Regions from separate parts of the Variovorax sp. NFACC27 genome, predicted to be linked through region 2. Evidence: riboswitches for the same ligand, from Rfam matches in the RefSeq annotation. Region 2 holds a riboswitch; the other holds the start of a gene.
The links. Region 2 has a riboswitch for glycine ahead of gcvT (glycine cleavage system aminomethyltransferase GcvT). Riboswitches for the same ligand answer to the same signal wherever they lie in the genome.
Positions count from the first base shown of each region.

Region 1: linked by a shared signal. The riboswitch ahead of ABL840_RS05635 (D-amino acid dehydrogenase) and the one ahead of gcvT (glycine cleavage system aminomethyltransferase GcvT) in region 2 are both predicted to bind glycine.

Region 1 covers NZ_CP157613.1:1,199,221-1,205,506, reverse strand. The annotation lists gene rfbA (glucose-1-phosphate thymidylyltransferase RfbA) at 1-763, opposite strand, end outside; gene rfbD (dTDP-4-dehydrorhamnose reductase) at 783-1,673, opposite strand; gene rfbB (dTDP-glucose 4,6-dehydratase) at 1,670-2,746, opposite strand; glycine riboswitch at 2,868-2,956, shown strand; glycine riboswitch at 2,991-3,098, shown strand; gene ABL840_RS05635 (D-amino acid dehydrogenase) at 3,193-4,500, shown strand; gene ABL840_RS05630 (RtcB family protein) at 4,520-5,926, opposite strand; gene ABL840_RS05625 (FIST signal transduction protein) at 6,132-6,286, opposite strand, start outside.
Region 2 covers NZ_CP157613.1:5,378,557-5,384,842, reverse strand. The annotation lists gene gcvP (aminomethyl-transferring glycine dehydrogenase) at 1-2,498, opposite strand, end outside; gene gcvH (glycine cleavage system protein GcvH) at 2,553-2,924, opposite strand; gene gcvT (glycine cleavage system aminomethyltransferase GcvT) at 2,998-4,176, opposite strand; glycine riboswitch at 4,222-4,328, opposite strand; glycine riboswitch at 4,341-4,431, opposite strand; gene ABL840_RS25190 (YkvA family protein) at 4,460-4,846, opposite strand; gene ABL840_RS25185 (hypothetical protein) at 4,920-5,468, opposite strand; gene ABL840_RS25180 (DUF4440 domain-containing protein) at 5,568-6,071, opposite strand; gene ABL840_RS25175 (MFS transporter) at 6,153-6,286, opposite strand, start outside.

The DNA of each region.
Region 1 (6,286 bases), 4.1 Mb from region 2:
CTGTCTTCAACCCTTGCCGATGCTCCAGCGTTGCAATGAACTGCCCTGCTTCCAGCAGGCTGTCATGCGTACCCGTATCGAGCCACGCATAGCCTCGCTGCATGATCTGCACGTTGAGCTGATCGCGATCCAGATACGCCTGGTTGACGGCGGTGATCTCGAGTTCGCCACGCGCACTCGGCTTCACCGCCTTGGCGATATCCACTACCTGGTTGTCGTAGAAGTAGAGGCCCGTGACCGCATAGCTGCTCTTCGGCTTCACCGGCTTTTCCTCGATGCTGCTGGCCTTGCCCTTGTCGTCGAAGGCGACGACGCCATAGCGCTCAGGGTCCTGCACGTGATACGCGAACACGGTGGCGCCGGAAGTCTTCGCATCCGCATCGGCCAGCAGATGTACAAAATCATGGCCGTAAAAGATGTTGTCGCCCAGCACCAGTGCGCTCGGCGAGTTGCCGACGAACTTGTCACCGATGATGAAGGCCTGCGCGAGCCCGTCCGGGCTGGGCTGCACTTCGTACTGGAGGTTGATGCCCCATTGGCTGCCATCGCCCAGCAGCTGCTGGAAGCGCGGCGTGTCCTGCGGCGTGCTGATGATCAGGATGTCGCGCATGCCGCCCAGCATGAGCGTGCTGAGCGGGTAGTAGATCATCGGCTTGTCGTACACCGGCAGCAGTTGCTTGCTGATCGCTAGGGTCGCGGGGTGCAGGCGTGTGCCCGATCCACCGGCCAGGATGATGCCCTTGCGTTGCGTCGTCTTGGTCATGTTCTTCTTCTCGTGAAGTTCAAAGGATCTCGCGCAGCATGCGCGAGACGCCTTCCTGCCAGGGCGGCAGGCGCAGGCCGAAAGTGGTCTGCAGCTTGGAGGTATCGAGGCGTGAATTGTGCGGGCGCTTCGCAGGCGTCGGGAAAGCGCTGGTCGGCACGGCTTCGACGGCATCCGGTCCGGCCTTGAGTTCGACGCCAGCCTGCTGAGCCATTTCGAGCACGAAGCGCGCGTAGCCGTGCCACGTCGTTTCGCCGCCGGCAATCGCGTGATACAGGCCCGCCTTCGACGAGTCCTGCAAGGTCGCCCGGATGGCGTGCGCCGTCACGTCTGCCAGCAGTTCCGCACCGGTAGGCGCACCGAACTGGTCATCGATGACAGTCAGCTTGTCGCGCTCCTTCGCCAGCCGCAGCATGGTCTTGGCGAAGTTGCCGCCGCGCGCTGCATACACCCAGCTTGTGCGAAAGATCAGGTGCTTCGCGCAGTTCCGCGCAACCAACTGCTCGCCCTCGAGCTTGGTCTGGCCGTACACGCTGAGCGGACCGGTCGCATCGTCTTCCTTCCAGGGCTTCGTGCCACTGCCGTCGAAAACATAGTCGGTCGAGTAGTGCACCATCAGCGCGCCGATCTTCTGCGCCGCTTCGGCCACGACTCCAGGTGACGTAGCGTTGAGCTTGCGCGCGAACTCGGGTTCGCTCTCGGCCTTGTCGACCGCGGTGTGCGCCGCGGCATTGACGATCACGTCGGGGCGGACCTTCAGCACCGTATCGGCCAGCTCCTCCGGCCGACTGAAGTCGGCGTGAAAATCGGTGCTGTCGAAATCGAGCGCAACCAGCTCACCGAGCGGCGCCAGGCTGCGCTGCAACTCCCAACCGACCTGCCCACCCTTGCCCAGCAGCAGCAGCTTCATGCCGCAGCCTTCGCGTTGCTGTCGTACTGCTTCTCGACCCACTCGCGGTAGGCGCCGCTCTGCACGTTGCGCACCCACTCGCTGTTCGCGAGGTACCACTCCACGGTCTTGCGGATGCCGGTATCGAAGGTCTCTGCGGGCTTCCAGCCAAGCTCGGCTTCGAGCTTGCGTGCGTCGATGGCGTAGCGGCGGTCATGGCCGGGACGGTCCGTGACGTAAGTGATCTGTTCCTTGTACGGCTTGCCGTCGTTGCGGGGGCGCAATTCGTCGAGCAGCGCGCAAACTGTGTTGACGATCTCGATGTTGGGCTTCTCGTTCCAGCCGCCCACGTTGTAGGTCTCGCCCAGCTTGCCGGCTTCAAGCACGCGGCGGATGGCGCTGCAGTGGTCCTTCACGTAGAGCCAGTCGCGCACCTGCATGCCGTCGCCGTACACGGGCAGGTTCTTGCCAGCCAGCGCGTTGACGATCATCAGCGGGATCAGCTTCTCAGGGAAGTGGAACGGACCGTAGTTGTTCGAGCAGTTCGTGGTCAGCACCGGCAGGCCGTAGGTGTGGTGCCAGGCGCGCACGAGGTGGTCGCTGGCTGCCTTGCTGGCCGAATACGGGCTGTTCGGCTCGTACTTGTTCTCCTCGGTGAAGGCCGGGTCGGTCTTGGAGAGCGAGCCGTAGACCTCGTCGGTCGACACGTGCAGGAAGCGGAAGGCCGACTTCTGATCGGCCGGCAACGCGCTCCAAAACCCGCGCACCGACTCGAGCAGGCGGAAGGTGCCGAGCACGTTGGTCTGCACGAAGTCTTCGGGGCCGTGGATCGAGCGGTCGACGTGCGACTCGGCGGCGAAGTTCATCACGGCGCGCGGCTTGTGCTCGGCCAGCAGGCGGTCGACGAGGGCGCTGTCGCCGATGTCGCCCTGAACGAAGATGTGCTTCGGGTTGCCCTTGAGCGACGCGAGCGTCTCGAGGTTGCCCGCGTAAGTCAGTTTGTCGAGGTTCACGACCGGCTCGTCGCTGTTCGCGATCCAGTCGAGAACGAAATTGGCGCCGATGAAGCCAGCGCCGCCTGTAACCAGGATCATGGGGTCCCCTGAATGTTGGAAGTCATTGCCGTGTCGCAATGGACGTTAACGCGCGATTATCCCATTGGGCCAATGGACGAAAACACAAGACGTTACCGATCTCTTTTCGCTGTGTTTACAATTGCGCTTTGCAGGAGAGCGGGCCACTCTGATGGCCCTACCGAAGGCGCAAACTCCCATAAACGCTCAGGTCGGCCCGACGAAGTCTTGGAGATTTCGGCAAGGGGTCAGTACTGCATCAATTGAAACGCCGTCTGGAGAGCCGCCACTTCACGTGGCGCACCGAAGGAGCAAATCCGTTGCGAAGGTGCAACAGATGAATCTCTCAGGTACCGAGGACAGGGGGAGCGGCAACTTGGACTGCGGTCGTCCAGTTGCTTTCGCTATTTATTCGATAGCAAACAACACCCGCCGTTCAAGCGCTGCAACCTCAAAAGGTACTTGAAATGCGCGTGATCGTTCTCGGCGCCGGCCTGCTCGGCGTGACCTCGGCTTACTACCTCCAGCAACTCGGCCACGAAGTGACCGTGATCGACCGGCAGGCCACCCCGGCTGCCGAAACCAGCTTCGCCAACGGCGGACAGATCTCCGTCAGCCACGCCGAACCCTGGGCCAACCCCAGCGCCCCCCTGAAGGTGCTGCAATGGCTGGGCAAGGAAGACGCCCCGCTGCTCTTCCGCATGCGCGCCGACATGCGCCAGTGGCTCTGGGGCCTGCAGTTCCTGCGCGAATGCACGCCGGCGCGCACCCGTCACAACATCGAGCAGATCGTGCGTCTCGGCACATACAGCCGCTCGATGTTGCAACAGTTGCGCCGCGACACCGGCCTCAGCTACGACCAGCGCACGCAAGGCATCCTGCACTTCTACACGACGCAGAAGGAGTTCGACGGCGCCCTCGAGCCCGCCGAACAGATGCGCGCCCTGGGCTGCGAGCGCCTGGTCATCTCGGCCGACGAGGCCGTGAAGCTCGAGCCCGCCCTCGCCCACATCCGACCGAAGCTGGCCGGCGCCACCTACACGGCCGAGGACGAATCGGGCGACGCCAACCGCTTCGCCCGCGAGCTCGTGGGCCTGGCCGCCGCCGCGGGCGTGAAGTTCCTGATGAGCCACACCGTGACCGCGCTGCGCGAGGCCGGCGGCAGCATCGACCACGTCGAGGCCACCGACAGCGAAGGCCGCTTCCAGCGCATCCGCGGCGACGCCTTCGTGCTGGCGATGGGCTCGCTGAGCCCGCTGTACGCCGCGCCGCTGGGCATCCGGCTGCCGATCTACCCGGCCAAGGGCTACTCGGTGACGCTGCCCGTCAAGGACGCCTCGAAGGCACACCAGGTCTCGCTGACCGACGACGAATTCAAGCTCGTGTTCTCGCGCTACACCTCGGCATCGGGCGACCGCCTGCGCATTGCCGGCACGGCCGAACTCAACGGCTACGACCGCGACCTGAACCGCGTGCGCTGCGAAGCCATCGTGCGCCGCGTCGAAGAACTGTTCCCGGGCGCAGGCGACACCACGCAAGCCCAGTTCTGGACCGGCCTGCGTCCCGCCACGCCGAGCAACGTCCCGCTGATCGGCAAGACGAAGCTGCCGAACCTGTTCCTCAATACCGGCCACGGCACCCTGGGCTGGACGCACGCCTGCGGCTCGGGCAAGTCGATCGCGCGGATCGTGAGCGGACTGGAGCCGGAGGTCGATTTCGCGTTCACGGGGATGCCTGCGCCCAAGCCGCGCATCCCGCAACCCGCACTGGGCTGACGAACCGGCAAGCCCTGGATCACGCCTTGAACGTGATCCAGGGCCTGAGCCGCACCGCGCAGTGGATCAGGCCTGCGCGCTCCTGCGCGTCGATCACTTCGCCGATGGGCTTGTAGGCCTGCGGCGCCTCCTCGATCCGGCGCTCCTCCCGCAAGGTCACGCACTGCCAGCTTGCCTGCTCGTCGACGGGCGCCGGCCGCATCGCGCGCACCTGCTGCCGACGCATCCGCCGGCCAGCGCCATGGCTGCACGACCAGAGCCAGTCTTCGTGCCCCAGTCCGGCCGCCAGGTACGAGTAGTCACCCATGGAGCCGGGAATCAGCGCCAGATCGCCCGCGTCCGCCGGCGTCGCACCCTTGCGGTGGATATTCATGCCGTGTTCCCGCAGCACGACGTTGTGCGGCACGTCCACGACGAGCCTCGACGAAGTGGCACCCAGCAATTCCGCGAAATCCTTGCGTACCAGTTCGGCCAGGACGACCCGGTTTGCCCATGCGTAACGCGCCGCCACCCCCATGGCCTCCAGATATTCGTCGGCCAGCGGTCCCGCCAGGCCGTACAAGCCGCTTTTCGGATGGCGCAGGCCCTTGGGCCATTCGTCGCGGGCACGGTCCATCCAGCGGCCGCCCACATGGAACCCGATGTCGCGCGAGCCGCTGTGGATCATCACGACCACGTCCCCTGCCTTCAGGCCGGCGCGATAGGCCTCGTGACGGTCCATCACATGGTCGACAACTTGCAGTTCCACGAAGTGATTGCCGCTGCCCGGCGTGCCGAGGCAGGGGTCACGAAACACCTCATGGCGGACGCCGGTGTAGGCCTCGGGCGCATGCCGCGCGCTGCCGCCGAACGTCGCCAGGCCGATGCAGGCATCGAGTTCGGCCTGCATCCGGTCGCGGTCGCACGCCGACCATAGCCCGCCGTCCTGAACCGCTTCGAGGAATGCCGACGGCCCCACATCGAACAGCGCCCTGAATGCCGCCGTGTGCACCGGCACGTCGCGCCCGTTGTCGAGCAGGCTGCGCGTGAGCCGCTCGACCAGCCGCGTCTTGTGCGGCGCCACCTGGTCGAGCGTGAGCCCGGTGGTCAGCAGTCGCATGCCACAGTTGATGTCGGTACCCACCGCTGCGGGAATGACGAAGTCGGCATCGGTCGCGACAACGCTGCCGACAGGCGCGACAGAGCCCGGATGGAAGTCGGGCGTCGCACAGGCCTTGCACACGCCCCGCTCGCCGTCGGGCGAGCGCACGCTGGCAAAAGCCAGCAACTGATTCACCGCCTTTTCTTCCAGCGGAAGACTGGGTGGCAGGAGCACCGTGGCCTGCGAGGCCTCGTGGTGCAGGTGATAAACGCCGTCGCGGTAGTCGACGGCAATGCCAGCACGCGAAAAGGCGCGCTGAAGTCTCGAGAAACGAAGGTCGCTCATGGCTGCTGTTCCATTGGGGAAACCGTGTCGGCTTCCTGCCTCGTCGCACTTTGCGTGGAGAGGCGAAAGAGATCGCCCGCGCATCACTGACGATGCGCGGCTGGCTCTTTCTTGCAGCAGCAGAGATTCAAGAAAGCGGGCGGATTCTAGCGATGCATGTTTCCGCCGGAAACCCGCCCGTCGCTTTTTCGCGTCGGGTCTGGAATCAGTCGTTGGCGGTGAAAACCGTCAACACCCCGGTATACCCATACAGATGGTGCCGCGCGATCTCACCAGCGGCGAAGAAGCCGACCAACGGAACATCGCCCAGCGCATGCCGCACGATCTGCAGCTCCGCCCCCGGCGCGCCGAAGTGCGGCC
Region 2 (6,286 bases):
GTGACGCCGCTGGTGTCCTTGAGCGGGCGCAGGTCGAGAATGCACTCGTGCGCAACGTGCCCATTGGGGCTCGCGTACAGCGTGGGGTAGTGGTCCTTCAGGCGCGCGCTGATGTAGTTGGCGCTGAGGATGGCCGTCTCGGTCGCGGCCTGCAGGCCCTTGGCACCCATCATGCGGCAGTACATCCAGCTGATCGGCAGCACGGCCGCGTTGCCCAGCGGCGCGGCCGACACGGCGCCCACGCCGTTCGACGCCACGCCCGCCGTCGCATGCCCCGGCAGGTAGGGCACGAGGTCTTCCACCACGCAGACCGGGCCAACGCCGGGGCCGCCGCCGCCGTGCGGGATGCAGAAGGTCTTGTGCAGGTTCAGGTGGCTCACGTCGCCGCCGAACTCGCCCGGCGCGGCCACGCCGACCAGCGCGTTCATGTTGGCGCCGTCGACGTACACGCGCCCGCAGTGCTCGTGCACCAGCTCGCACAGCTCCTTCACGCGGGTCTCGAACACGCCGTGCGTGCTGGGGTAGGTGATCATCACGGCGGCCAGGTTGGCGCTGTGCTTCTCGCAGGCGCGCTTCAGGTCGTCCATGTCGACGTTGCCCTGCGCGTCGCAGGCCGTCACCACCACCTGCAGGCCCACCATCTGCGCGCTGGCCGGGTTGGTGCCGTGCGCCGAGGAGGGAATCAGGCAGATGTTGCGATGGCCTTCGCCCTTGGCCTCGTGGAAGGACTTGATGGCCAGCAGGCCCGCGTACTCGCCCTGCGAGCCCGCGTTGGGCTGCAGGCTGATGCCCGCGTAGCCGGTGGCCTCGCACAGCCATGCGCGCAGCTGGGCGTCGAGCTGGGCGTAGCCCTGCAGCTGGTCGGCCGGCGCGAAGGGATGGATGCTGGCGAACTCGGGCCAGGTGATGGGGATCATCTCGCTGGTCGCGTTGAGCTTCATGGTGCAGCTGCCCAGAGGGATCATGCTGCGGTCGAGCGCGAGGTCCTTGTCCGACAGGCTGCGGATGTAGCGCAGCATCGCCGTCTCGCTCTTGTGCGTGTTGAACACCGGGTGCGTGAGGAATGCGCTGGTGCGGCGCAGTTCCTCGGGAATCAGCGGTACGGTGCTGCCCGAGAGATCGTCGAAACGCGGCGCCTGCGTGCCTGCCGGCGCGAAGAGGCCCCACAGAGTTTCGACGTCGGCGCGCGTGCTGGTCTCGTCCAGCGAGATGCCCAGGTGCTGCTGCAGGCGCTGGCGCAGGTTGACGCCCGCGGCCTGCGCGCGCTCGATGATCGACTGCGTGTCTTCGCCGGTGCGGATGGTCAGCGAATCGAAGGCGGTGGCGTTCACCGGCTCGCGGCCCATCAGCGATAGGCCCTTGGCGAGCACGGCGGTGAGCGCCGCCACGCGCTGGGCGATGCGGGTGAGGCCGTCGGGCCCGTGGTACACGGCGTACATGCTGGCCACCACGGCCGGCAGCACCTGCGCGGTACAGATGTTGGAGGTGGCCTTCTCGCGGCGGATGTGCTGCTCGCGCGTCTGCAGCGCGAGGCGGTAGGCGGGCTGGCCGTGCGTGTCGACGCTCACGCCCACCAGGCGGCCCGGCAGCGAGCGCTTGAACTCGTCGCGGCAGGCCAGGTAGGCGGCGTGCGGGCCGCCGTTGCAAAGCGGCATGCCGAAGCGCTGCGTTGTGCCGCAGACGATGTCGGCGCCCCATTCGCCCGGAGGCGCAAGCAGCGTCAGCGCCAGCAGGTCGGCCGCGACGATGAAAGCCGCGTCGCACTGGTGCGCGTGGCCCGCGAGCGGACGCAGGTCGTGCACGTGGCCGGTGGTGGCGGGGTACTGCGCGAGCACGCCGAAGAAGGCGCCGCTCACCATCAGGTGCGGCAGCGTTTCCGACACGGTGCTGACCTTGACCTCGATGCCCAACGGGGCGGCGCGCGTCTTGATCACTTCGATGGTCTGTGGATGGCAGTCGCCGGAGACCAGGAACACGTTGCTCTTGCTCTTCACGCTGCGCTTGGCGAGCGTCATGGCCTCGGCCGCGGCCGTGGCTTCGTCGAGCATCGATGCGTTGGCGATGGCCATGCCCGTGAGGTCGCACACCATCGTCTGGAAGTTGAGCAGGGCTTCCATGCGGCCCTGCGAGATCTCGGCCTGGTAGGGCGTGTAGGCGGTGTACCAGGCGGGGTTCTCGAGGATGTTGCGCAGGATCACGCCCGGCGTGTGGTTGCCGTAGTAGCCCTGGCCGATGAAGTTGCGGAACACCTTGTTCTTCGACGCCATCGCCTTCAGCTCGGCCAGCGCGTCGGCTTCGGTCACCGGCGCGGGCAGGCGCATCGGCTTCGCGCGGCGGATGGCCGCGGGCACGATGCCGTCGATGAGCTCCGCGCGCGTCTCCGAGCCGATCGCCGGCAGCATGCGCGCCTCGTCCGCCGCGTCGATGCCGATGTGGCGGGCGAGGAATTCTTCGGCGTTCTCTAGTTCTTGCAAAGAAGGAAGGGCGGGCGTCGGCATGGCGTTGAAGGCTCGGAGGGAAAGAACAAAGGTGCTGCTGAAAAATTCAGCGGATCAGGACTCGGCTGCGAACTTGTCGTAGGAGGCCGCGTCCAGCAGGGCGTCGAGCTGCGCGGGGTCGCTCAGCTTGACCTTGAAGAACCAGCCGGCGGCCAGCGGGTCGCTGTTGGCCAGCGACGGGTCGGCGCGCAGGGCTTCGTTCACCTCGGTGATCTCGCCCGACACGGGCATGAACACGTCGGCCGCGGCCTTGACCGATTCGACGACGCCGGCGACTTCGCCCTGGGCGAAGGTCTTGCCGACTTCAGGCAGGTCGACGAAGACCACGTCGCCCAGCGCGTCCTGCGCATGCACGGTGATGCCGACGGTGGCTGCGTCGCCCTCGGCCGACACCCATTCGTGGTCCTTGGTGTACTTGATGCTCATGGTGGAAAAACTCCTCGTGGAAAAAAGTGGATCGGGGTGCAGAGCCTAGCCGGTCGATCTGACTGGGCGGCGCTCAGCCCCGGTAGTAACGGGTGGGCACGAAAGGCATGGTCGAGACCTCCATCGGCACCGGCTTGCCGCGCACGATGGCCTGCACGCGCGTGCCCGGCTCGGCGAAGGCTGTAGCCACGTAGCCCATGGCGATGCAGCGGTCGGCCGTGGGGCCGAGCAGGCCGCTGGTGACGAGGCCGATGTCCTGGCCCTCGAAAGACTGGAGCACCGTGCCGTCGCGCACCGGAATGCGCTCGAGGGCGACGAGGCCCACGCGCTTGCGCTTCAGCGTGTCGTGGTCGGTGTGGCCGGCCGCACCCGCGGTAGCCGCGGCGAGCTGGGCGAGGATCTTCGCGGCGCCCGGGAAGCCGCCTTCGCGTGCCCCGCCCGCGCGGCGCACCTTCTGCATCGCCCAGTTGAGCGAGGCCTCGACCGGCGTGGTGGTGGTGTCGATGTCGTTGCCGTAGAGGCACAGGCCGGCTTCGAGCCGCAGCGAGTTGCGCGCGCCCAGGCCGACGGGCTTGACCTCGGGCTGTGCCAGCAGCAGGCGGGCGAGGCGCTCGGCGTCGGATGCAGCTACCGAGATCTCGAAGCCGTCCTCGCCGGTGTAGCCGCTGCGGGTGACGAAGGCCGGAATGCCGCCGATCTGCACCGCGCCGCCCGTCATGAACACGAAGCGCTCGACGCCGGGCGACAGCCGCGCCAGCGTGGCCGCGGCCTGCGGGCCCTGCAGGGCGAGCAGCGCGTGGTCGGGCAGGGGGCGCACCTCGCAGCGCGAGCCGATCTTCTGCTGGATGTGGGCGATGTCGGCCACCTTGCAGGCCCCGTTGACGATCACGAAGATCGAGCCGTTGCCCTCGTTGAAGAACATCAGGTCGTCGAGGATGCCGCCCTCGTCGTCCAGCAGCAGGCCGTAGCGCTGCTTGCCGGCGGGCAGGTCGATCACGTCGACGGGCATCAGGGTCTCGAAGGCGGCCGCGGCGTCGGGCCCGACCAGGCGCAGCTGGCCCATGTGGGAAATGTCGAACAGGCCGGCCGCGTCGCGCGTGTGCTTGTGTTCGGCCATCAGGCCGGCGGGGTACTGGACCGGCATCGAATAGCCGGCGAAGGGCACCATGCGGGCGCCCAGTTCCAGGTGGAGGTCGTACAGCGGCGTCTTGAGAAGCTGGGCGTCGGGGGTAGCGGAGGAAGAAGCAGCCACGGGGCACTCCAAAGGGGCAGTCGAAATCCATGACGCAAGCCATGGGCCACCCCTGCTGTCCGCTTTACCTGAGAGATTCGCCCCACGATCGGGGTTTGCTCCTTCGGTGGACCGCCGCCCGTGGGCAACGGCCTCTCTCCAGCAAGGAAACGCCGGCTTTCACCGGCGCCTCGTCAGTCCTTTTGCCTGAGCGTTCGGGAAGTCCCTGCGCCTTCGGCGGCCCCGGCACGCGGGGCTCTCTCCTGACCCCGGGAAGTGTAGTGGATCGCGCGGGCCCTTCGCGCTATCCCGACCAAAGACGCCACGCCCCGAAGCAGGCCGCGGCCCACACGGCCACGACGAAGGCCGCGCCCCAGCGGCTGACTGGCCTGGCGCCGCGCTCGCGCAGCCATTCGTCCGCCCTGGCGCGGCAATCCGCGAGCACCGCGGGGGGAATCAGCCGGATGGCGAGCCAGATCAGCCCCGGCAGCAGCAAAACGTCGTCGACGTAGCCCAGCACCGGAATGAAGTCGGGAATGAGGTCGATCGGGCTGAGCGCGTAGGCGACCACGAAGGCGCCCAGTGCCTTGGCATGCCATGGGGTGGACGGGTGCCTGCCGGCGAACCAGAGCGTGACGCCGTCGCGCTTCAGGCGCTTCGCCCAGCTGCGAAGGCGCCCGGACAGGGGGATTGCGGGAGGCGGCGAGTTCACCCGGCGATGGTGTCACAGCCCCGGCCGGGCATCTCGCGTATCCCTTTTGTCGTCAATGCACGACTTCGGCCGGCGGCAGCAGCCGGTCGATGCGCTCGCGCAGCGATTCGGCACGCTCCACGCCCGCGCTCTTCTCGATCTCGGTGAGCATCAGCGCGGCGATGGTCAGCATGGCGTTGCGGTCGCGCGCCTCGCGCAGCGCGTCGCGCATCTGCAGCGCGAACTTGGGGTCGCGCCGCACGAACATGCGCTCGCAGATGTCGAAGAGGAACATGCGGGTGGTGGCCAGCGAACGCTTGCCGTCGAAGGTGTCGGCCGAGGTGGCCACCTGGATCGGCTGGGCGGCGGGGATGGGCGAGGGCGCGGGCTGCGCGGGAGGCTCCGCCGGGGCTGCCGCTGCCTTCGGGCTCTGCAGGTAGCCCTTGTCGATCAGCGCCTGGATCGCCTGCTCGGCCTCATCCCGGTTGGCGAAGAGCGGGCTGAAGTCGGTAAGGGAGCGCCGGCCGTCGGCCATCAGCAGCAGGGCGCGTTCGCGCTGGCTGAGCGTGCGCTGTCCGCCCTGGAGTTCGTCGCGCGCCTTGTCGGTCTTGGTGGGAAACATGGCAGCCACAGCTTTCGGGAATCGAGGGCTGCAGCATCGTTGCAAGTAGTGACATCTCCATGAACCGTTTGGCTTACAGGGGCAATTCCGCGGCGGTCTTCAGCCGGCGCTTTCCTTGCGTATGAGCCACCGGTTGCCCATGCGCTGCAGCTCCAGCGTCTTGCGGCCTTTCTCGCGGAACTTGTCGGCGCTGTAGGTCTGCTCGAAGGTGGCGGTGGCCGATTGACCCTGGACGCTGATGACGAGGCTCTCGATGCCCACGTTGATGACGGCCTTGTCCTCGATGCGCGCGCGGCGGTCGGCCTCCCAGGCCTTGCGGTCCTGGCCGCGCGGCGGGGCGAAGTCGGGCGCATAGGCGGCAAGGTAGCGCGCCACGTCCCGTGCGGACCAGGCCGCGGCCCAGGCGCGCACGGCGGCTTCGACTTCGCGGATGCCGGCGGCGGGATCCACCGGCGCTGCCGCCGCCGATGCAGGGGCGGCCTGCGTGGCGGGCGCCGCGGGCGGGGCGCCGAAGGCGGCCGGTGCCAGCAATGCGCCGCCCATCACGCTGCCCATCACGCTGCCTGTCACGCCGCTTGTCAGGCAGCTCAGGAATCGATTCATGGCGCAGTCCCCTCCTTGTCGGTTGTCGCCCGATTCTGGCAGCGAACATGCGTGGGGCAGACCGGCCCCCGGGACCAGTATTCAGGCGGCAGCCCCTTCGGCTTCTGCCGGCACGGCCTGCAGCGTCCGGTTGCGCAGGCGCAGCGCCATCACCGCCGCGGCGCACAGCACGCACAGCACGGTCGTCAGCGTCACGCCGAGCCCGCGCGCGTCCG